Regions from separate parts of the Bradyrhizobium sp. HKCCYLRH3059 genome, predicted to be linked through region 2. Evidence: predicted binding sites of a transcription regulator. Region 2 holds the regulator's gene; each other region holds the start of a gene.
The links. The regulator LexA, encoded in region 2, represses DNA repair genes until DNA is damaged. The targets are predictions, from matches to a motif close to TGTTCNNNNTGTGTTCNG.
Positions count from the first base shown of each region.

Region 1: a site for LexA is predicted at 3,851-3,868, ahead of ACQR13_RS04880 (DNA recombination protein RmuC). Genes of this name have one in related genera too.
Region 3: a site for LexA is predicted at 3,349-3,366, ahead of ACQR13_RS09565 (ImuA family protein). Genes of this name have one in related genera too.
Region 4: a site for LexA is predicted at 2,448-2,465, ahead of ACQR13_RS04285 (helicase-related protein). Genes of this name have one in related genera too.

Region 1 covers NZ_JBNPUF010000001.1:1,066,395-1,072,309, reverse strand. Annotated here, with positions in the region: gene ACQR13_RS04905 (DUF805 domain-containing protein) at 1-11, shown strand, start outside; gene dapE (succinyl-diaminopimelate desuccinylase) at 29-1,183, shown strand; gene truA (tRNA pseudouridine(38-40) synthase TruA) at 1,267-2,004, opposite strand; gene fmt (methionyl-tRNA formyltransferase) at 2,125-3,060, opposite strand; gene def (peptide deformylase) at 3,202-3,729, opposite strand; gene ACQR13_RS04880 (DNA recombination protein RmuC) at 3,899-5,134, shown strand; gene ACQR13_RS04875 (AmpG family muropeptide MFS transporter) at 5,252-5,915, shown strand, end outside.
Region 2 covers NZ_JBNPUF010000006.1:178,914-184,828, forward strand. Annotated here, with positions in the region: gene ACQR13_RS19970 (glutamine--tRNA ligase/YqeY domain fusion protein) at 1-57, shown strand, start outside; gene ACQR13_RS19975 (hypothetical protein) at 88-300, opposite strand; gene ACQR13_RS19980 (ComEC/Rec2 family competence protein) at 443-2,734, shown strand; gene ACQR13_RS19985 (hypothetical protein) at 3,128-3,568, opposite strand; gene lexA (transcriptional repressor LexA) at 3,843-4,541, opposite strand; gene ACQR13_RS19995 (molybdopterin molybdotransferase MoeA) at 4,747-5,915, opposite strand, start outside.
Region 3 covers NZ_JBNPUF010000002.1:562,289-568,203, reverse strand. Annotated here, with positions in the region: gene ACQR13_RS09580 (TfuA-like protein) at 1-340, shown strand, start outside; gene ACQR13_RS09575 (UdgX family uracil-DNA binding protein) at 389-1,873, opposite strand; gene ACQR13_RS09570 (putative DNA modification/repair radical SAM protein) at 2,027-3,265, opposite strand; gene ACQR13_RS09565 (ImuA family protein) at 3,449-4,243, shown strand; gene ACQR13_RS09560 (Y-family DNA polymerase) at 4,137-5,726, shown strand.
Region 4 covers NZ_JBNPUF010000001.1:927,238-933,152, forward strand. Annotated here, with positions in the region: gene rpmB (50S ribosomal protein L28) at 335-643, opposite strand; gene ACQR13_RS04280 (DUF3108 domain-containing protein) at 1,259-2,035, shown strand; gene ACQR13_RS04285 (helicase-related protein) at 2,607-5,915, shown strand, end outside.

The sequences.
Region 1 (5,915 bases), on a different contig from region 2:
CGGCAAAATAGCATGTTAAGCGAAAGGCATGACCGATGCCCTCGCCATCACCCGCGACCTGATCCGCTGCCCCTCCGTGACCCCGGCCGATGCCGGCGCGCTCGGCGTGCTCGAGGCCCTGCTGAAGGACGCGGGCTTTACCACGCATCGCGTGACGTTCTCCGAAGCAGGCACCGCCGACATCGACAACCTCTATGCCCGCATCGGCACCGACGGGCCGCACATCACGTTCGCCGGCCACACCGATGTGGTGCCGCCCGGCGATGAAGCGGCGTGGAGCCTGCCGGCGTTCTCGGGCGAGGTGAAGGACGGCTACATCTATGGCCGTGGCGCCGTCGACATGAAGGGCGGCATCGCCTGCAGCGTCGCGGCTGCACTCGACTATCTGCGCGATCACAGCGGACAGCCGAAGGGCTCGATCTCGTTCCTGATCACCGGCGACGAGGAGGACGTCTCGATCAACGGCACCATCAAGCTGTTGAAGTGGGCGGCCGAGCGCGGCGAGCGGTTCGACCATTGCGTGCTCGGCGAGCCGTCCAATCAAGAGGTCATGGGCGACTGCATCAAGATCGGCCGCCGCGGCTCGCAGTCCGGCACCTTGATCGTCGAGGGCAAGCAGGGCCACGTCGCCTACCCGCACCGCGCCTCCAACCCGGTGCCGGACATCTCGCGCCTGATCGTGGCCTTGTCGGACGAACCGCTCGACAACGGCAGCGCGCAGTTCCAGCCGTCGAATCTCGAATTCACCACCGTCGATGTCGGCAACACCGCCAGCAACGTCATTCCCGGACTGGCGCGGGCGAAGTTCAACATCCGCTACAATGACTGCCATACGCAGGAGACGCTGCGCGCGCTGGTCGAGGAGCGGCTGACGAAGGCCTGCGGCAATCGCATCCGCGCCCGCATCGACTGGCTGCCGTCGAACTCCAACGTGTTCCTGACCAAGCCCGGACCGTTCACCGACCTCGCGGTTGCGGCGATCGAGAGCGTGACGGGCCGCAAGCCGGAGCTCTCGACCACCGGCGGCACCTCCGACGCGCGCTTCATCTCGAGCTACTGCCCGGTGATCGAGTTCGGCCTGGTCGGCCAGACCATGCACCAGATCGACGAGCGCGCCTCGGTCGCCGACATCGCCACCCTGACGAAGATCTATCGCGGCATTCTCGATCGCTACTTCGCGTGACCCCCTATCTGCGCATCATTGCGAGCGCAGCGAAGGAATCCAGGACGTCTCCGCGGCAGCGATATCGAGTGGAGCGGCCGCAATTAGTAGTCGACCTTCACGAGGTAAAGCCCTTCCGGCGGCGCGACGACGCCGCAGGCGGCGCGATTGCGCGCGGCGAGCGCGGCGGCGAGATCATCGGCGGTCCAGCGACCCTGCCCGACCCACACCAGTGAGCCGACCATCGAGCGGACCTGGCTATGCAGATAGGAGCGGGCGGAGGTGAGGATGGTGATCGCATCGCCGTCCCTCACGACGTCGAGCTGATCCAGCGTCTTCTCCGGCGATTTCGCCTGGCATTCGGTATCGCGGAACGTCGTGAAGTCGTGCTTGCCGATCAGCCGCTGCGCGGCTGCATGCATTGCATCGGAATCGAGCCGCTGCGGCACCCGCCAGACGCGACCGACCTCCAGCGCGAGGTTGGAGCGGCGATTGACGATCCGGTAACGGTAGTGCCGCCTGCGCGCGGAGAACCGCGCTTCGAAGGTGTCGGGCACGATCTCGGCGGCGAGCACCGCGACCGGGTTCGGCCTCAGATGCGAGTTGAGCGCGTCGCGCAGCTTGTCCGGGCGGAACTCCTTGGCGATGTCGCAATGCGCGACCTGGCCGGTGGCGTGGACGCCGGCGTCGGTGCGGCCTGAGCCGTGCACACGCGTGGGCACGCCGCAGGTCGCCTGCACCGCGGCTTCGAGCGCGCCCTGCACCGACGGCAAGGTCTCCTGCAGCTGCCAGCCGCAGAACGGCGCGCCGTCATATTCGATGGTGAGCTTGTAGCGGGGCATTCGGTCTATTGCTGCCGTCATCGCCCGCGCAGGCGGACGATCCAGTATTCGCCGACGTCTCGGCGCGACAATGCACGTCTCGGCGTACTGGATACCCCGCTTTCGCGGGGTATGACAGCGTTACGAAAAACGAGCACCGCGATTCAATGGGGTGCCGCGCAGGAAATCCGCGGCCTTCATCGGGCCCTTGCCGGCGCGCTGCAGCTCGGTGATGCGGATCGCGCCGTCGGCGCAGGCGATGGTGAGCTGCTCGTCGAGCACGGCGCCCGGCTCGCCCGCGCCGCTGGCGAGCGCGCAGCGCAGGAACTTCAAACGCACCGCCTCGCCATCGAGCGTGACCTCGCTCCAGGCGCCGGGGAACGGCGACAGGCCGTGGATGTGCCGCAGCACCGTATGCGCCGGCTTCGTCCAATCGATCCGCGCCTCCGCCTTCTCGATCTTGGCAGCGTAGGTGACGCCCTCCTCGGCCTGCTTCGTCAACGTCAGCCCGCCGCGCTCCAGCGCCGCCATCGCGCGCACCATCAGGTCGGCACCGATCCGCGAGAGGCGATCGTGCAGATCGGACGCCGTCATCGCGTCAGTGATGGGTAGACGCTCGGCCATCGCAACGTCGCCGGTGTCGAGACCGACATCCATCTTCATGACCATCACGCCGCTTTCAGCGTCCCCTGCCATGATGGCACGGTTGATCGGCGCGGCGCCGCGCCAGCGTGGCAGCAACGAGGCGTGGAGGTTGTAGCAGCCGAGTTTCGGTGCATCGAGAATCGCCTGCGGCAGGATCATGCCATAGGCGACGACAACGGCGGCATCGGCCTCATGGGCGCGGAACGCAGCCAGCGCGTCCTCGGTCTTCAGCGTCTTCGGCGTGAGCACGGGAATGCCGAGCCGGCGCGCCTCGGTCTCAATCGGCGTCGGCACCAGCGCCAGGCCGCGGCGGCCGCCGGGCTTCGGCGCGCGCGTATAGACCGCCGCGATCTCGTGGCCGTGGCCGGCGAGTTCGAGCAGGGTCGGCACGGCGAAATCCGGCGTGCCCATGAAGATCAGGCGAAGCGGCATCTGGTGGAAGATCCTGCATTGCCGAATCCTCCGCGTCATGGCCGGGCTTGTCCCGGTCATCCACGTCGAGCTGCCTGTAACGCGCGGCGCGACGTGGATGCCCGGGTCGAGCCCGGGCATGACGGAGGAGAGAGTTGATCGTTACTCGCTGGCGCGCTTGGCGGCCTTGGCGAACTTCTTCATCACGCGGTCGCGCTTGAGCTTCGACAGATAGTCGATGAACAGCACGCCGTTGAGATGGTCGATCTCGTGCTGGATGCAGGTGGCGTAGAGCCCCTCGGCATCCTCCTCGCGAACCAGCCCGTCGAGATCGGTGAAGCGCACGCGCACGCGCGCCGGCCGCTCGACCTCCTCGTAATATTCGGGGATCGACAGGCAGCCTTCCTCGTAGACCGACAGCTCGTCCGACTTGGCAACGATCTCCGGATTGATGAAGACGCGCGGCTCGCGCTTGCCTTCGCCGTTCGCGTCGGGCTTGGCCAGATCCATGGTGATGACGCGCAGCGGCTGCGCGACCTGAATCGCTGCGAGCCCGATGCCAGGCGCGTCGTACATGGTCTGAAACATGTCGTCGACCAGCTGCCGGATCTCCGGCGTGACCTTCTCGACCGGCTTGGACACCAGCCGCAACTGCCGGTCCGGCAGGATGATGATTTCTCTTAGGGACATGGCGCGCGATTTAAGCCGCGGAACCGGCGCGGTCAATGTGATGGCTCGCGGTTAAGACTTCGCTAACCATGAATTTCAATGCCTTGTTAACCATGATTCTTAACCCGGCCTTAACCATAAATGTTCTCTCTTCGTTCGCGAGCTTGTGCGAATCGGATAGACGGGCGTGATGACCGCCGCCAGCCAGTCCCTCAATCCTGTCGTCATCATGATCGGCGACCTTCCGGTCCGCGCCAGCGATGCGCTGATCGGATTTGGCTTGCTGGTGGTGCTGCTGCTCGTGATGATCGTGGCGGCCGTGGTGCGTTCCGGCCGGCGCGGCGCCGAGCTCGCGGCCCAGCAGGCGATGCGCAGCGATGAGATCGAACATCGGTTCAGCGAGATGATCCGCGTCCAGAGCGAGGCCTCCGGCCGGGTCGACGCGATGGCGCAGCTGCTCGCCGGCCGGCAGGTTGATCTTGCCCGCAGCGTCAACGAGCGGCTCGATGCGGTGACTCATCGCGTCGGACAGTCGATGGAGCAGAGTACGCGCCACACCATGGATAGTCTGCGCGTGCTGCACGAGCGGCTCGGCATCATCGACAATGCCCACCGTGATCTCAGCGAGCTGACGACCCAGGTCACGACCCTGCGCGACGTCCTCGCCAACAAGCAGTCGCGCGGCGCGTTCGGCCAGGCGCGGATGGAGGCGATCGTGCAGGACGGACTTCCGAAGGGCAGCTACGCGTTCCAGTACACGCTCGCCAGCGGCAAGCGGCCGGACTGCGTCGTGTTCCTGCCCGACGCGCGACCGCTGTGCATCGACGCCAAGTTTCCGTTGGAAGCCGTGACCGCGCTGCATGATGCGGAGACGGACGAGGAGAAGCGCACCGCCGCACAGCGCCTGCGTACCGACGTGCTGCGTCACGTCAACGACATCGCGGAGAAATATCTGGTGGTCGGCGAGACGCAGGACACCGCGCTGATGTTCGTGCCGTCGGAATCGGTCTATGCCGAGATCCATGATGGCTTCGACGACGTCATCCAGAAAGCGTATCGCGCGCGCGTCGTGCTGGTGTCGCCGTCGCTGCTGATGCTCGCGATCCAGGTCATGCAGCAGATCATGAAGGACGCACGCATCCGCGACGCCGCCGACCAGATCCGCAACGAGGTGATCCATCTCGGGGACGATCTCGGCCGCCTGCGCGAGCGCGTGCTCAAGCTGCAGAAGCATTTCGGCGATGTCGGCGAGGACATCCGCCAGATCCTCATCTCGGCCGACAAGATCGAGAAGCGCGCCGCGCGGATCGAGGAGCTCGACTTCAGCAAACAAGACACGCCGGTGGAGTCGCCACGCATCGCGCCAGCTACGGGCACCGCGCCCGATTTGTTTCCGCTGGCGGGACGCATGCAGGCGGGGGAGTGATTGGGTAGCTCGCCCTTGTCGCAGCTTGAATTTTGCCAAGACTGTCATCGCCCGGCTCGCGGACGATGACAGCTGAGATGGGGAGCGTTTCTTGCGCAAATCTGCTACCACCCATCCATGACCGTACCTGAGGCTTCTTCCGACATCACCGCGACCGGCGCAAAGCCCGAGGCTGCGCCAAAAGCCCCCACCTGGCGCGAGAGCATGGCCGTCTATCTGCAGCCGCGCGTGCTCGTGGTGCTGTTCCTCGGATTTTCGTCGGGGCTGCCGCTGGCGCTGTCCGGCTCGACCTTGCAGATCTGGATGCGCGAGCTCGGCGTCGACCTCGGGACCATCGGGTTGTTCGCGCTCGTCGGCACGCCCTACACGCTGAAATTCCTCTGGGCGCCGCTGGTCGACGCGCTGCACGTGCCGCTGCTGACGCGCGCCTTCGGGCGGCGGCGCGGCTGGCTGGTGTTCGCGCAACTGCTGCTGATCGCCGCCATCCTGCTGCTGGCGTTGACCGATCCGGCGCACGCGCCGTTCATGGTGGCGCTGGCCGCGCTGCTGGTCGCCGCGATGTCGGCGACCCAGGACATCGTGGTCGACGCCTTCCGCGTCGAGAGCCTGCCGGAGAGTGAGCAGGCCGCGGGCATGGCGGCGTATGTCGCCGCCTACCGCATCGGCATGCTGGTCTCGACCGCCGGCGCACTGGTGGTGGTCAGTGCATTCGAGAACTCGGGGCTGACGCGTCCGTCGTCCTGGATGTGGGGCTATGTTGCGATGGCCGGACTGGTGCTGA
Region 2 (5,915 bases):
TTCAACCGCACCATCGGCCTGCGCGACACCTTCGCCAAGGAAGTCGCGAAGGGGTGAGGCAAGCGGAGACCGCGGGACGCGTGTGGCTCAGCTGATCGCGTCCTGCCCGGCCTCGGTCAGCGTCGGCACGCCGTCGGTGAGTTCGACGAGGCCGCGCTCGGTGAGCAGCGAAAGATCTTCGTCGGCGACAGGGGACAGCGTCAGCCGGTGGGCCTTGATGTCCCGGAGAGTCCAGCGCAGGTGGATCGCCTTCTCGAGCGCGAGGTCGGCGAAGGGGTCTTCAGGGTCGTGGGCGTCCATCCCCTGAAAAGCACGTGCGGCGCAAAAAGTTCCCCCGCAGCGGCCGTGCAGATTTCCAGGATTCCCGTTCCGTTCTGCTAGGCGCGCTCGCGCAGCTTCCGGTAGCCTTTCCGCCCGTCGGGTAACGGGTGGTGTGGGGGCAATGGCGGAGCCGGTCAGGCCGCCGGGAGGGCGTCGCGGGATCGCGGGCGTGATGGCCGATGTCTGGCCGCCGCGCGGCGCGCTGGCCGGCGGCTGGCCCGCGATCGGGGCCGGTGCGTCGTCGGTGTTCGCCGCCCGCCTGAAGAGCTGGGCGGCCGAGGAGGCCGGGGCGGGCCGGCTGCTACCCTGGGTGCCGGTGGCGTTCGGGGCCGGCATCGCGCTGTACTTCACCGCCGATCACGAGCCCGTGCTCTGGATTGCCGCCACCACCGCGGCGCTGCTCGGCATCGTCGCCATCATGATGCGGCGGCATCGGCTGTTTCCGGTTGCCGTGATGATCGCGGCGGCGGCGTGCGGCTTCGCCGCGGCGACCGTCAAGACCGCGCGCGTCGCGCATCCGGTGCTGGCGCGGCCGTTGTATTCGGTGGCGCTGTCCGGCTTCGTCGAGGCGCGCGACATCCGCGAGCGCAGCGACCGCATCGTGCTGCGGGTGACGTCGATGGAGAGCCCGCGCAACGCCGTCACCATCGCGCGTGTCAGGCTCGCGGTGCGCAAGGGCGCGGCGCCCGAGGTCGGCAGCTTCGTGCAGCTCAAGGCGCGGCTGCTGCCGCCGATGGCCCCGGTGCGGCCGGGATCCTACGACTTCGCGCGCGACATGTTCTTCCAGGGCATCGGCGCCTCCGGCTTCGTGATGGGCGCGATCACGACGGCGACGCCGCCGCAGGCCGCCGGCTTCGGCCTGGGCTATGCGGCGGCCATGCAGGGTCTGCGCGATGCGATCGACGCACGCATCCGCGGCCGCCTGTCGGGCGACGAGCGCGCCATCGCCACCGCGCTGCTGACCGGCCGGCGCGACGCCATCACGCCCGATGTCAACGACGCGATGTTCGTCTCCGGTCTCGGCCATGTGCTGTCGATCTCCGGCTATCACATGGCGGTCGTCGCCGGCGTCGTGTTCTTCGCCGTGCGCGCGCTGCTGGCGCTGATCCCCGGCCTCACCATCAGCCATCCGATCAAGAAATGGGCGGCGGCCGCGGCGCTGGTCGCGGCGGCGTTCTATCTGTTGCTCTCAGGCGCGGAGGTCGCGACCCAAAGGTCGTTCTTCATGACGGCCGTCGTGCTGATCGCGGTCATGGTCGACCGCCGCGCCGTCACCTTCCGCACGCTCGCGGTCGCGGCGATGATCGTGCTGGTGGCGGCCCCGGAAGCGCTCGTGCATCCGAGCTTCCAGATGTCGTTCGCGGCAACGCTCGGCCTGGTCGCGCTGGTGCAGTTCGGCCTGCCCAGACTGTTCGCGACGCCGGACAGCTCGGCCACCCAGCGCATCGCGCTGTGGGGCGGCCGCGAGCTTGCGATGCTGTTGCTGGCCTCGCTGATCGCGGGGCTCGCCACCACGCCCTATGCCGCCTTCCATTTCCATCGCGTCACGCCCTATGGCGTGCTCGCCAATCTCGCAGCGATGCCGGTCGTCTCGGCGCTGGTGATGCCGGCCGGCCTGATGGGCCTCGTGGCGGCGCCGTTCGGGCTCGACGGTCCCTGGTGGACGCTGATGGGCCTCGGCATCGACTGGATGATCGCGGTGACGCGCTGGGTGGCGGCGCTGCCCGGCGCGGTCGGGCGCATCCCGGCCTTCGGCATCGGTCCACTGATCCTGGCCAGCCTCGGTGTCATCCTGATCGGCCTGCTGCGCACACCGCTGCGCTGGTCGGGCGCCGTGGGGCTCGTGGTGGCCACCGTGTGGGCCGCCGCGACGCCGCTGCCCGACGTGCTGATCGCCGGCGATGGGCGCGCGGTGGCGGTGCGCGGCCGTGACGGGCGTCTGCATGCGATGCGCATCGGCAAGGACGTGTTCGCCACCAAGGAGTGGCTCGCGGCCGACGCCGATGCCCGGCTGCCGGCGGATTCATCGCTCACCGATGGCGTCTCCTGCGACGAGGCGGGCTGCGTGGTCGCAATGGCCGACGGCCGATTCGCCGCCCTGACCCTGCGCGCCGAGGCGCTCGCCGATGATTGCGCCCGCGTCGCGCTCATCGTCACCGCGCGCGCCGCGCCGTCATCCTGCGCGGCGGCCGTCATCGATCGCGGGCGGCTGCGGCAGCAGGGCGCCTTGATGCTGGTGCAGCGGGGCAGGAGCTTCGCCGTCACGCCGGCGCGCGCCGGCGGCACCGACCGCCCATGGTGGCCGGCGCCCGCCGAGGCCGGCGAGTTCGACACGACGCTGACGCCGCGCGCGCCGGCCGTGCGGCCTCAGGACGCGACGCCGCCGGAGACGGAGCAGGGCGAGGAAGACTGAGTGCCGGGCAGCTCGAACGTGCCGAGATGATACTCGGTGTCGCCAGGTCCATGTTGCCAAGTCCATCGAACAGCGAGGGGCTTTCGGCCAGCGTGAACGCAGCGCGCGGATAGCGTTGCCAGATGGCGATGTCGTCAGCCGTGACTGTCAGCCATCCGAACACAAGCATATTGCAGCCGGGCTCGGTGATCCCGGCGGCCTTGTTCCAATCGATCTTGTTGACCACGGCGGCAGGCTCCCCCGGCACATCATGCCGGCCGAGGGATGTCGTTCCTATTCGATGCGATGCCGGGGCGTGAGGTTCGCCTGAGAGGACTTTGCGCTTGCAGAACCCAAATCTCCCACGGTCGAAAGCTCGCTCACGACCGAGAGAAATGCCGATGCGGAGACCCCTCAGGTGATGCTGATGCGGCGAATCGGTGTGGCCTGCGAAGGCGGCACGTCCTCGGCGATGTCCGGGCGTCGCTCCGCCGGCTGCTTGCTGACCGGCAATTGCAGCACGGTGACGCGCTGGCCCTCGCAGAGCTGGGTCACCAGCACGTGGCGGCCATCGGCGAATTCGATCGCGTCGTGATGGCGATCGGGAATGTGAGTCTCGATGCTGTTGAACTTTGCGACGCGCTCGCGGATCGTCCGGGTCCAGAGCCAGCGGCTGTCGTAGCGGACGTCCTCGGCGAAGGCCAACTCGGTGCCGGGCAGCATGCAAACTGCGACGGTCGGCTCGCTCTCCAGCGCGAAGCCGCGGGTGGCGGTGCCACGGAAGGTCATCGAGATCAACGTCTCGCCGACCTTGGCGGGACGGGACGCAACCGCATGGAGGCTGTAGTCACACATCGGATCGCTCCTCGTTGAGAGATAGCCGACCCACGCTCCCCCCGGACAGGCGCAGGCCTCTATCAGAGTGGACATCGATGGTGATGTTAGCGCGCGCTTCGCGGCAATTCTGCGCTGATCTGCATCGCGTGTGCCCGCGGCCGATCACAAGCGTTTGAGCATGCCGCGCTGCACATCATGAGGTGCATTCGCGCGTGACGTATTTTGCTGGGCAGCCTCCGATCGGCGGCGAAAGCGCGTGCGCCCGCCGCCCATCGACCGATCCCATTCGCGATCAGTACTTGCGGTACAGCCCGACCAGCTTGCCTTGGATCTTCACCCGGTTCGGCGGCAGGATGCGTACCTCGTAGGCGGTGTTGGCCGGCTCCAGCGCGATCGATGCGCCGCGGCGGCGGAAGCGCTTCAGCGTCGCTTCCTCATCGTCGATCAGCGCCACCACGATGTCGCCGGTGTCGGCGGTCTCGTTGCGCTGTATCAGCGCCATGTCGCCGTCGAGGATGCCGGCATCGACCATGGAGTCGCCGCGTACCTCGAGCGCGTAGTGATCGCCGTTACCGAGCATGTCGGCAGGCACGCTGATGGTGTGGCTGCGGGTCTGCAGCGCCTCGATCGGGGTACCGGCGGCGATGCGGCCCATCACCGGCACTGCGACGGGGCGCTCGCCATCGTCCAGCGCGGGAGTGCTGGTGCGCACCTTGCCGAGATTGCCCTCGATCACCGATGGGGTGAAGCCGCGGCGGTTGTTGGCGGCCTGTGACAGCTCGGGCAGCTTGATCACCTCGATCGCGCGGGCGCGGTTGGGCAGCCGGCGGATGAAGCCGCGCTCCTCGAGCGCCGTGATCAGGCGATGAATGCCGGACTTCGAGCGCAGATCGAGCGCATCCTTCATCTCGTCGAAGGACGGCGGCACGCCGGCTTCCTTGAGCCGCTCGTTGATGAACCGCAGAAGTTCGTACTGTTTGCGCGTCAGCATCTCGACCTGGTCCCCGGTTTGTTGTCGTCCGAGTCCAAGAGCTGCGCCTCGCGCACAAACTGGCTGAGAGCGCCCTGGAGTCGGACCGTCATCGCGTCGCCCGCAACATACTAAAAACAAATCATGAACGGACACTATATGTTCGATGTGTGTTCCGCAATCCTAAAAATATGATGAACAGACCGGGCTTTACCGGGGAAGCGGCTCAATTCGGCAGGCGCAGGATCTCGCACGGGCTGCCGGCAGGCGCCTTCGGCGCAAACGCCGGCCGGATCACCACCGCCTGCGAGAGTGCGAGATTCCCAAGCAGCGACGAATCCTGCTGGCTCACCGGGGTCGCAACCAGCGTGCCGTCGGCGCGCTCTTCGAGCTGCGCCCGCAGATAGTCCTCGCGCGAATCGTTCGGCCCGAGCTCGCGGCCGAGCAGGGCGGCCTCGCGCGGCATCACGGCCTCGTCGCGGCCGAGCAGCCGCCGAATCAGCGGCACCAGGAACAGGAGGGCGCAGACATAGGACGACACCGGATTGCCGGGCAGTCCGATCACCCTGATGTCGCCGAGCCGTCCGTGCATCATCGGCTTGCCCGGCCGCATCGCGATCTTCCAGAACGCCATCTCGACGCCCTCGGCTTCGAGCGCCTGCTTGACCAGGTCGTGATCGCCGACCGAGGCGCCGCCGGTCGTGATCAAGATGTCGGCCTTGGCCTCTCGGGCCCGGCGGATGCCGGCGATCGTCGCCTCCATCGTATCCGCGGCGATGCCGAGATCGATCGGGGTCCCGCCCTCGTTGCGCACCAGCGCCCGCAAGGCGTAGCCGTTGGAATAGACGATCTGGCCCGGGCCGGGCGTCGAGCCCGGCATCACCAGCTCGTCGCCGGTGGCGAGCAGCGCCACCTTCGGCCGGCGCCGCACCGGCAGCGCCGGATGATTCATGCTGGCCGCCAGCGACAGGTCGCGGTCGCTGAGCCGGCGCCCGGACTTCAGCAGCACCATGCCCTGGTGAAAGTCGACGCCCGCCGGCCGGATATGCCGGCCCTTGATCGCGGCCTCGGTGATCACGACGTGGCCATCTTCGGCGATCGTGTCCTCCTGGATCACCACCGCGTCCGCGCCCTCCGGAACAACGCCACCGGTGAAGATCCGCGCCGCCTCGCCGGGTCCAACCACGCGATCGAACGGCCGCCCCGCCGCAACCTCGCCGATGATCTTCAGCCGCGCCTTGGCCTGGGCGGCGTCCGCCGCGCGCACGGCATAGCCGTCCATCGCCGACATCGCCTCGGGCGGCTGCGTCCGCAGCGCCGCGATGTCCCGCGCCAGGATGCGGTGAAACGCTTCGTCCAGCCCGACCTGCTCCTCGGCCAGCGGTTCGGCGCCGG
Region 3 (5,915 bases), on a different contig from region 2:
GGACGAGGCGCGCATCCGATCTTTCAGGAAGGGGCTCAACGGCTCGGCCCTGAATGCGCTGGCCGACTGGGCGCGGATCGACGGCCATTTCGAGGATCTGCTGGCGCGCGCGCGCGACAAATGCGACGTGCTGAAGCAGACGGAACTCGACGGCGGTGGCAGTCCGGCGGACTATGGCCTCAGCGAGGGCGAGCTGATGGCGAGATACCTGCCCGCGATGCAGGCCGGCGCACCCGACCGGGACGAGACGGACGTGGCGGTGTCGCTCGGCTTTCCCGACCGAGCAGCGCTGATCCAGGCCTTGCTGCGTGAGCACGTCTACACGTCGCGCAAATCCTGAGGCCCCGTTGTCGCGTGGGGGCGGCCCGGTCGAGGCCATGCCGGCCCGTCACGCCGCATGTGCGCGCTTGATCGCGGCCGCGGCAATCTTCAGGTCCTCGACGAAGCGCTCATACTCCCGCGCCTTGGCGTCGGCATCCGGCAGCCGCAGCAGGTAGGACGGGTGCACCGTCACCATCGCCTTGGGGCCGTCGGGCAGGTCGGCGACATGACCGCGGTTCTTGGTGACCTGCGTGATCTTGCCGAACACCGCTTGCGCGGCGGTCGCGCCCATCGCCACCACCAGCGCCGGACGCACGGCGGCGAGCTCGCGCTCGTACCATTGCCGGCAGGCCTTGATCTCCGGCGTGTTCGGCTTCTGGTGCAGCCGGATCTTGCCGCGCGGCACGAACTTGAAGTGCTTCACCGCATTGGTGACGTAGACCTTGGACCGGTCGATGCCGGCCTCTTCAAGCGCGCGGTCCAGCATCTGGCCGGCCGGGCCGACGAAGGGATGGCCGGCGAGATCCTCCTTGTCGCCGGGCTGCTCGCCGACCAGCATCAGCGGCGCATGCGCGGGGCCTTCGCCGAACACGGTTTGCGTGGCGTCCTTCCACAGCGGGCAGGCGCGGCAGGAAGCGGCTTCTTCGCGCAAGGTCTCAAGATCGGCGGCCTCGACATCACGCGAGGTCTCAGCAGCGGGCGCGTGGTGGGCTTTCGGCTTGCGGCTCATCGCAGTCTCCTCGACGCGTTTCTGCGGCTTGTGGGGTTCAGTGCCGGCTTCGGCGATCATCGATGACGTGCGCCGGCTGGCGGCCGCGATCAGCGGCTGGATCAGCTTGGCCTCGGGCAGGTTCTGCCAATATTTCTTCGGCATCTCCTTTTCCATCGCCTTCACTTTCAGCCGTGCCGGATTGAAAATGCTGGCATAATAACGCAGCCAGACCTCTTCGAGCCGGTCCTCCGACGGCGCTTCAGCCTTGCTCACACCGGGCGTGAAGCTGACGCGGCTGCCGTCCCAATGCGCACAGAGTTCGGGCGTCAGGATCGACCACGGCATGTCGGCGAAGCGGCGGGCGAAGAACGGCGCGGCGCGCTCGACGATGTGGTGCTCCGGCTCGAACCAGGCGACGTAGCGCGCCTCGCGCTCGCGGCCGACCTCGCGGAAGCGGACGAAGGCATGCATCTTGTGGACGTCGCGGCGCACCGCCCGCGCCAGCGCGTTGGCCTGGGCGACATCAGGATCGGTCGCGATCTCCATGAGATCGTGGTTGGTCCGCAGACGCCACAGCAGCCGGTAGAGCAGGGCGAAGCGGTTGGGATCATTGTGCAGAATCGCGCTCTCGGCGAGCTCCATGAAGCTCGCCGGCACTGAGAACGCGCCCTTCGGCACCTCGGGAAGCTGCGTGTCGGCCTGATCGTCGAACAGGTCGGGCGCTGCGCCCTTGACGCGCCAGCTGACATCGGCCGGCTTGACGTCGTTCATCGCCAACGCCCGCGCCGCCTGACGCCAGCCGTCGAAATCAGTGTCGCTGTCGAGGGTTACGACGTGCATTTCACCTCTCTCGTCATTGCGAGCGAAGCCGCCGCGTCATTCCGGGGCGCTTCGCAGAGGCGAACGCGGAATCTCGAGATTCCGGGTTCGATGCTTCGCATCGCCCCGGAATGACGGCTGTTTCCTGGCTTCGGTCTTCGCCACGACGTTCAATTAGAACCCAAATCCCAGCTGCTGCGGTTTGGGCCGCAGCCGGGCCGCCAGCCCGGCACCGTCGAGCAGAGACGGCTGTGGCCGGTGGTCGGAGAGAACGATGAACGGCAGGACCTTGTTCCTGACAACGTTGAGCCGGGCGAGATCCGCAAACCGGATCGTGGTGGTGCGGCGGGTGGCGAGGATGCGCTGGACGGTGCGGGTGCCGAAGCCGGGTACGCGCAACAGCTCCTCGCGGCTCGCTTTGTTGATGTCGAGCGGGAAGCGGTCGCGGTGGCGCAAGGCCCAGGCGAGCTTGGGGTCGATGTCGAGCGGCAGCATGCCTTCGTTCTCCTCGACGATCTCGTCGGCATCGAAGCCGTAGAACCGCATCAGCCAGTCGGCCTGGTACAGCCGGTGCTCGCGCACCAGAGGCGGTGCCTGCAGCGGCAGCGCGCGGCTGGCATCGGGGATCGGGCTGAAGGCGGAGTAATAGACGCGCTTGAGCTTGTAGGCGCCGTAGAGATTGGCCGAGGTCGACAGGATGACGCGGTCGTTGGCCTCGTCGGCGCCGACGATCATCTGCGTGCTCTGGCCGGCCGGCGCGAAGCGCGGCGGCTTGGCCCGGCGCACCGTCTTCTTCGCCTCCGCCGTCTCGTCGAGCTTGAGCCGGAGACGGCCCATGGTACGGCGGATGGCGCGCTGGTCCTTTTCCGGCGCGAGCGTCGTCAGGCTCGCCTCCAGCGGCGTCTCGATGTTGATGCTGAGCCGGTCGGCATAGCGGCCGGCCTCGGCGATCAGCGCCTCGTCAGCCTCCGGAATCGTCTTCAGATGGATGTAGCCGCGGAAGCGATGCTCCTCGCGCAATTTGCGCGCGACGCTCACGACCTGCTCCATCGTGTAGTCGGGGCTGCGGATGATGCCCGACGACAGGAACAGTCCCTCGATGTAGTTGCGGCGATAGAAGTCGATGGTCAGCTTCACCACCTCGTCGACCGTGAAGCGCGCGCGGGCCACGTTGGAGGAGGCGCGGTTGACGCAATACAGGCAGTCGAAGTTGCAGGCATTGGTCAGCAGAATCTTGAGCAGCGAGATGCAGCGTCCGTCCGGCGCATAGGAATGGCAGATGCCCATGCCGGGCGAGGTCGAGCCGAGGCCCTTGCCGTCGCGGGAATCCCGCATCTCGGTACCGCTGGAGGCGCAGGACGCGTCGTACTTGGCGGCATCGGCCAGGATCTCCAGTTTGCGCAACAGCTCCATGGCTTTGAATCCCTTTGATTCCATTCGTTGAATCACACCCGGGTCAATCCCGATTGACTCTCTCGAAGGCGTTAGCTTTATATTAGAACGTATCATGAACAAAGAGGGTCGTCGCGGGTTCACTGCCTGATCACTGAAACAACGGCAGCGCCCGCACGATGGATTGAAGAGGAGCGGCGACGGATGACCGGCGCACGCATGGATACGCTCGCGCGTCTGCGCGGCCGCATTGCCCGTCTCGAGGCGGGAGATGGCGCACATGATTTGCGCCGGGTCGCGCTCGGCCATGACGAGGCCGACGCGACCTTGCAGGGCGGGCTCGCGACCGGCGCGCTGCACGAGGTGTTCGCCGAGACCGGCCGCCAGGCGGCAGCCGCGACCGGCTTCCTGTGCGGGCTTGCCGCGCGTGTCGCCGCGCACCGGCCCCTGATCTGGATCCGGCAGGATTTCGCCGAGCGCGAGATGGGCGCGCTGTCGATGAGCGGGCTCGCCGAGCTCGGCCTCGATCCGCGCCGCATCGTCATCGTGTGCGCGCCCGATCTCGACCACGCCTTGCGCACCGCCGCCGACGCGCTCGCCTGCGATGCGCTCGGCAGCGTGATGCTGGAGGTGTGGGGGGAGACGCAAAAGCTCGATCTCGTCGCCAGCCGCAAGCTGACCCTGGCGGCGCAGGAATCCGGCGTCACCGCGCTCATGTTGCGCATTGCGGCTGCGCCCGAGCCATCGACCGCGGAGACGCGCTGGATCGTGCGCACCGCGCCGTCACCGCTCGTTGCCCCGTGGATGGCGTGGGGCGCGCCGCGCCTCGATGTCGAGCTCATTCGCAACCGTCACGGCCAGACCGGACGATGGATCATGGAGTGGACCCCCGATGCATGCCGTTTCAACGAACCGGCGGCGGATCCTCAGCCTGTGGCTGCCGCGCCTGCCCATCGATCGCATCAAAAGACAGCGGGCACTCACAGGCGCTCCGCCTGAGAGCAAGCCGCAGGTCGTCGTCATCAAGGACGCCAATGCGCTCTTGATCCATTCGCTGGACGAAGCGGCGGCGTGCCACGGTGTGTCGCTCGACCAGCCCTTGGCGAATGCCCGCGCGGTCTGTCCCGACCTCGTCGCGCACGAAGCCGATTTGGCGGCTGATGCAAAGATGCTGGAGAGCATCGCCGACTGGTGCGACCGCTTCACGCCGCTGGTGGCGCTCGACCCGCCGCATGGGTTGTCGCTCGACATCACCGGCTGCGTGCATCTGTTCGGCGGCGAAGCCAGGCTGATGCAGTCGGTCTGCGACGCGCTGACCGCGCATGGCCTCATTGTGTCGGCGGCGATCGCCTCCAACGCCGTCTGTGCGCGTACGCTGAACCGCCAGGTGCATGGCCGCATCGTGCCCGACGGCGAGGAGGCGGCCGCGGTGGCGCCGCTGCCGGTGGCCGCCCTCGGCGGCAGCGAGGCCATTACGCTCGGCCTGCGCCGAGCCGGCCTCAAGACCATCGGCGACGTCGCCGCGCGCGGCCGCAACGAGATCACCGCGCGGTTCGGCGCCGCCTTCACCCGCGTGCTGGCGCAGGCGCTGGGCGAGGCCGATGCGCCGATCAGCCCGCGCAAGGTCCCGCCGGACTACATCGTCGACAAGCGTTTTGCCGAGCCGGTCGCGACCGACACGGTGATTGCGGCCAGCCTCTCCCGTCTGGCCGCGATGCTGGTGGCGGCGATGGCGCAGCAGGGCAAGGGCGCGCGGCGGCTGGAGGCCTGCTTCTTCCGCACCGATGGAATGGTGCGCGTGATCACGGTCGACACCGGCCAGCCGGTCACCGAGGCCGCAATCATCGACCGGCTGTTCCGCGAGCGGCTCGAGGCGCTGAACGATCCGCTCGATCCCGGCTTCGGCTTCGACATGATCCGGCTCGCTGCTGGCCGCAGCGAGATCGTGGTGCAGCAGCAGCGCGATCTCGATGCCCATGTCCACGACAATGACGAGCTGTCGGCACTGATCGACCGCATCGCCGCGCGCATCGGCGGCAAGCGCGTGGTCGTGCATCTGCCGGTCGATACCCATGTTCCGGAGCGCGTGGCGCTGCCGCTGCCGGCGCAGCAAAATCTCGCCGCCGCCACTGCTGCCGCCTGGCCGGAGCGCGCCGAGGGCGAGCCGCCGCTGCGACCTCTGCGGCTGTTCGCGCACCCCGAGGCGATCCAAGTCATTGCCGGCGTGCCGGACGGCCCGCCCGCGCGCTTCGTCTGGCGCCGTGCCGCGCATGCCGTGGTCCGCGCCGAGGGCCCGGAGCGCATCGCGATGGAATGGTGGCGGCCGGACGGGCAGGGCCTCACGCGCGATTATTTCCGCGTCGAGGACGAGCACGGCCTGCGCTTCTGGCTCTATCGCGACGGGTTGTATGACCGTGAGTTCGAGCAGCCTGAGGGCCCGCCGGTGCAGCCCGCCTGGTACATGCATGGCCTGTTCGCATGAGGGTCGGGATCGCACATCTCTCGCGGCGATCTCGCTGCTCACCCTCCCCTGGAGGGGGAGGGTGGGCTCGCATGCGCGCATGCGAGCCGGGGTGGGGTGACAGACCATCCGCGTGCACGGTGCCGATTTTCGCCGGAGCCGAGACGCCCACAGCCCTAACGTGTCGACGTCAGGACGACCGATTGTTGG
Region 4 (5,915 bases), on a different contig from region 2:
GGAATGTCCGCAATAATGCTACCGCAACGAGTGTAGAGCATCCGGCTGGTGTTGGGGAGGTCGGTTCCCTATGGCACTTCGTCTGGGTCGCTGTTGCGCGCGGCGCGGCGGACATCGCGAAGTGACTGCAGGGCGCCGTTGTACGAACGGATGGTCACCCGTGTCCTGCCGCCCCGCGCCTGCTGCCCGTGTCCAGAGTTGTCAGTTGGTCACGGCATCCGCAAGCAAAACGGCCGGATCTCTCGACCCGGCCGTTTCGACATCTCGTTCAGCTTGAAGCCCCGCCCGTGACGCGTCCGGCTTCTGCATCAATCCTGAATTTCGGCTTGCTCTCTCAGCTCGCCTTGGCGACCGGGGCAGCGTCCGCCGCCTTCTTCTCGATGGCGCGCTTCAGCTCCAGCGCGCGCGGCGACAGGGTCGCGGCGTTGGCCTTGAGCAGATAGGCATCGAGGCCGCCATTGTGGTCGACGCTCTTGAGCGCGTTGGTGGAGACGCGCAGGCGCACGTTGCGGCCGAGTGCATCCGAGATGAAGGTCACGTTGCACAGGTTCGGCAGGAAGCGCCGCTTGGTCTTGATGTTGGAGTGGCTGACCTTGTGGCCAACCTGGGGACCCTTGGCCGTCAGTTCACAGCGCCGCGACATGGCAATAAATCCTCTCTCATCCCCGCACCCTTCGTCCGCCTGTGTCGGCGGGCCGCGGGGGTCCAAAACTCGTCCAGCTCGTCTCTGGGAGATGCGGTCGTATAGGGGGGATGCGGCTTTTCGTCAAGGTTTTGAAGGACGCAGCAAATAGAGGGAGCCGGGCCGGCGAACCCGAACGGCGCGACCCGTGCATCCTCCTGATCGGGCCGAAATCGCCAACCAGCAGAAAAGCAGGCGTATAATCAATAGTATAGCCGATAGTTTAGACCATATAAAGGGCGCATTCGGACGTGATGGATGGATATCCCGCGAACAGTCCGAAATGCCGGAATGGCGGCATGCTGGCGCGGTCGGAGGTTCGCGGCTCGGTTCCGGCAGAGTTGCGGACGACGGTCTGAGTGCTGTTCAGCCGCAAAGCGCTGGACAAACCGCCATTGTCGGACGGTTCGCGTTGTTTGAAGGCGTTTTTGGCTTAAGTAGCAAGGACGGCGCGCCGGATCGGTCCGGCGCTCAGGCAGGCGGATCGGTAGGATCATTCGTCACGTGACCATCATCTCGGTTCCCTCATTTCTCTCCTGTCGCCTGGCCGCGGCCGGGGCAGCGCTCTGCCTGTTGTTGCTGGCGCAAAACGCCCAGGCGCAGGCTCGGTTGGACGCTCAATACGAGGCTTCCCTGGCTGGCATCCCCGTCGGCAAGGGCACCTGGGCGGTCGAGATCGGGGATGATCAGTATGGTGCCGCGGCTCAGGGCGGCACCGCCGGCCTGCTCAAGAGCTTCTCGCAAGGATCAGGCACCGGCTCGGTGCAGGGGCGCGTCGTCAACGGCGCCCTGGTCGGCCAGAGCTACCAGGCCTCGACCACGACGGGAAAGAAATCCGAGCAGATCCGCATCAATCTGCAGAACGGTACTGTGAAGGACTTCGCCATCGAGCCGGCGCCTCCGGTCGATCCCGACCGCATTCCGGTGACGGATGCCCACAAGCGTGGCGTGCTCGATCCGATGACGGCCTCTCTGGTGCGCGTGCCGGGCAACGGCGAGCTGCTGTCGCCGGACTCGTGCCGCGGCGCTGCGCCCGTGTTCGACGGCCGCATGCGCTACGAGCTCAAGCTCGACTACAAGCGCATGGAGAACGTCAAGGCAGACAAGGGTTATCGTGGCCCGGCGCTGGTCTGCGCGATCTACTTCACGCCAGTCGCGGGCTACATCCCGGACCGGCCGGTGATCAAATATCTGGCTCAGGCCCGCAACATGGAGATCTTCTTCGTGCCGATCGCCGGCACCCGTGTGCTGGTGCCGTTCAAGATGGTGATCCCGACCCCGCTGGGGACCGCGATGCTGGAAGCGACGTCGTTCATCACCCAGGCGGCGCCGCACGTCGCCAAGACCCAGTAGTGCGTCGTTTCTCTGCTCCTCCACATCGGAATCTCGTCGTTGCGGCACAGCGCCGTCAGCGGCTGGGCCGCGACAGCGGCCGTGGCGTGATGGTCTGACGGCATGCCGTCCGCTATCGCTTGAATCCGATGGAGATTCGGGGTTCGCGCTGCATGATCTCCGGACTGACGGGCTCATGAGCTCCGATTTGTCGGGACCCCCTATCGATACTGTCTGCTGCGCGTGAATCCGTTTGACTCTTCCCTGATTCTGATTCGACTCGGGACGCGCTGAACGCGCGCCAGTTCCATCGCGAAAGCGTTGCTTGTGGAGCCCGCGAAAACTTGATCTAGTGCTGGCTTGATGGCAGAGCGCGAGATGTTGCGGTGAACGAAGCCGGAAAGCCGACGGAGTCAGCGATTCCTTCGCGATTCGTTCTCAAGGCGTTCCGAAGCTTAAGCTGCGTCACTATATGCGTCACAATGTGAGACAGGGGTCAGCATCGCAGCCTCTCCAGACACACGATTATTCCGCATCCGTCGCGCGTGAACGGCGCGCTTCCAACGCCGGCTTCGAGACCCACATTTAACGAATGGCTTTTTCGTCCCCTTCGGCTGCCTCGCCTTTCGAGCGCACGTCCGACCGCGCTCCCGGAAGCGGCGTCACCGCCGTGCTCGGCCCCACCAACACCGGCAAGACGCATCTGGCGATCGAGCGCATGCTCGCGCATTCCTCCGGCATCATCGGACTGCCGCTGCGGCTGCTCGCGCGCGAGGTCTACAACAAGATCGCCGATCGCGTCGGCAGCGAGGCCGTCGCGCTGATCACCGGCGAGGAGAAGATCAAGCCGAAAAATCCGCGCTACTGGGTGTCGACCGTCGAGGCGATGCCCAGGGATCTCGACGTGTCGTTCCTGGCCGTCGACGAGATCCAGATCGCGTCCGATCTCGAGCGCGGCCACGTCTTCACCGACCGCATCCTCAATCGCCGCGGTCGCGACGAGACGCTGCTGCTGGGTGCTGCGACGATGCGCCCCATCATCGAGCGCCTGCTGCCGGGCGCGTCGATGGTGACACGGCCACGATTGTCGCAACTCGAATTCGCCGGTGATCGCAAGATCACGCGACAGCCGCGCCGGACCGCCATCGTGGCGTTCTCGGCCGACGAGGTCTACGCCATCGCCGAGCTGATCCGCCGCCAGCATGGCGGCGCCGCTGTCGTGCTGGGATCGCTGTCGCCGCGAACCCGCAACGCGCAGGTGGCGATGTTCCAGAACGGCGACGTCGACTATCTCGTCGCCACCGATGCGGTCGGCATGGGGCTCAACCTCGACGTCGATCACGTCGCCTTCGCGTCCGACCGCAAATATGACGGCTATCAGTTCCGCCGGCTCACGCCGTCGGAATTTGCCCAGATCGCCGGCCGTGCCGGACGCGCGACGCGCAATGGCACGTTCGGCACCACCGGACGTTGTGCGCCATTCGAGCCCGAGCTGGTCAATGCGCTCCAGAACCATGCCTTCGATACCGTGAAGGTGCTGCAATGGCGCAACTCCCGGCTTGATTTCGCGTCCTTGAGCGCGCTTCAGGTCTCCCTGGCGGTCGCGCCGGCGCATGAGGCGCTGACGCGCGCGCCGATTGCGGAGGATCTGCGCGTGCTCGATCACGCCGCGCGCGATGCCGAGGTGCGCGACATGGCTCACGGCGCGGCCGCGGTCGAGCGTCTGTGGGAAACCTGCCAGATTCCCGACTATCGCAGGCTGTCGCCGGCCGCCCATGCGGAGCTGGTGACCACCGTGTTCGGCTTCCTGATGCAGAAGGGGCGTATTCCGGACGCCTGGTACGCGGCCCAGGTCGATCAGGCCGACCGCGTCGATGGCGACATCGATACGCTGTCGGGGCGGATTGCACAGATCCGTACCTGGACCTTCGTGGCCAACCGGCCCGACTGGCTGCGCGACCCTGATTATTGGCAGGGGATTACCCGCGAACTCGAAAATAAATTGTCAGACGCCCTTCATGAACGGCTCACGGAGCGTTTCGTTGATCGTCGTACCAGTGTATTGATGCGGCGCCTGCGGGAGAACAGTGTTTTGAATACGGAAATCGGCAAGACCGGCGAAGTGATCGTTGAAGGGCACGCGATCGGCCGCCTGGATGGATTCACCTTCGCGCCCGACGCCGCCGAAGCCGGCTCGGAGGCCAAGGCCTTGCAGGCTGCTGCCCAGAAGGCGCTGGCCGGCGAGATCGAGGCGCGCGCCGAGAAGCTGTCCAGCGCGCCCGACGAGCACATCGTGCTCACCGCCGACGGCACGGTGCGCTGGACCGGCGACGCGGTCGCCAAGCTGGTCGCGGCCGACGACGCGCTGCATCCGCGCCTGCGCATCATCGCCGACGAGCGGCTGACCGGTGCTGCGCGCGACAAGGTCCAGGCGCGGCTCGATCTGTGGCTGAAGACGCATATCGAGAAGCTGCTCGGCCCGCTGTTCGAGTTGTCCAAGGCCGAGGACATCACCGGCATCGGCCGCGGCATCGCGTTCCAGCTGGTGGAGGCGCTCGGCGTCATCGAGCGCGCCAAGATCGCCGCCGAGATGAAGGATCTGGACCAGCCGTCGCGCGCCACCTTGCGCAAGTACGGCGTCCGCTTCGGTGCCTACCACATCTACGTCCCGGCGCTGCTCAAGCCCGCCGCGCGCGCGCTCGCTGCGCTGCTGTGGGCCGAGAAGCAGGGCAATGTCGACATGTCCGCGCTGACCGGCGCGCAGCATCTGGCGAGCTCGGGCCGGACCTCGTTCCCGGTCGACAAGGCGCTGCCGCGCGATGCCTATCGCGTGCTCGGCTACAAGCAGGCGGGCGAGCGCGCCGTGCGCGTCGACATCCTGGAGCGGCTGGCCGACCTGATTCGTCCCGCCCTGGCCTGGCGCGACAATGCACCGGGCGAAAAGCCGGCCGGCGCCTTCGACGGCCGTGGCTTCGTGGTGACGCAGGCGATGACCTCGCTCACCGGCTCGGCCGGCGAGGACTTCGCCTCGATCCTGCGCGCGCTCGGCTATCGCATGGAGAAGCGCCCGCCGCTGCCGCCCAAGCCGATTGAGAAGCCCGTCGAGGCTGCTGCCGTCGCGGAGGCTGCCGCTGCGGAAGCCGCTCCTGCTGAGCCGGCAGATGCGCAGGCCGTGCCGGCCGAGGACCTCGCAGTTGTCGCCGGCGAGCCGGCCGAGGAGCAGGTTCCCACCGTCGCGGAGGCCGCCGTCGCTCCGGTGACCGAGCAGGCCGTCGCCGTGCCCGCGGTGGTTGGTGAGGAGCAGGCGGAAACCGCGTCGGTGTCGGCCCTGGCATCGCTGCCAACCGTCGATTTCGTCACGCCGGATGTGGCGGACGAGGCGTCCGGGGCCGAGACGGCCGCCGAAAGCGGCGTCGCCGAGGCGGAAACCGCCGTCGCTGCGGATGCGCCGCAGCCCGAAGCCGCCGAGGCCGTCGCGAACGAGGCAACGAGCATCGGCGACGCTTCGGCTGAAGCTGCCGCGGCGGAAACTGCTGCTGGATCGACCGCTACCGAGGCTTCTCCCGCCGAGGCCGCGCCTGCTGCCGAGCCCGTCCTGGTCGAGGTCTGGCGGCCGGGCGGGCGCTCGGAGGAGCGCCGGCCGCGCCACGACCATCATCATCGCGGCCGGCCCAACCGTCCGCAGCATGAGCGCGGGCAGGCTGCCGGCGGCGGTCAGGCACCGGCCGGGACCGCTCCGGCCGAGGGCGGCGAGGCGCGTGAGCGCCATCACCGCGGCCATGGCCGGCGCGACCGGATGAAGGAGTTCGGCAAGGACTTCCGCAAGGGCCCGCCGGAGGCTGGTGCGGCTCCACCAGCCGAGGGCGCATCGGCTCCGGCGCGCGAGGATCGCGGGCCGCGC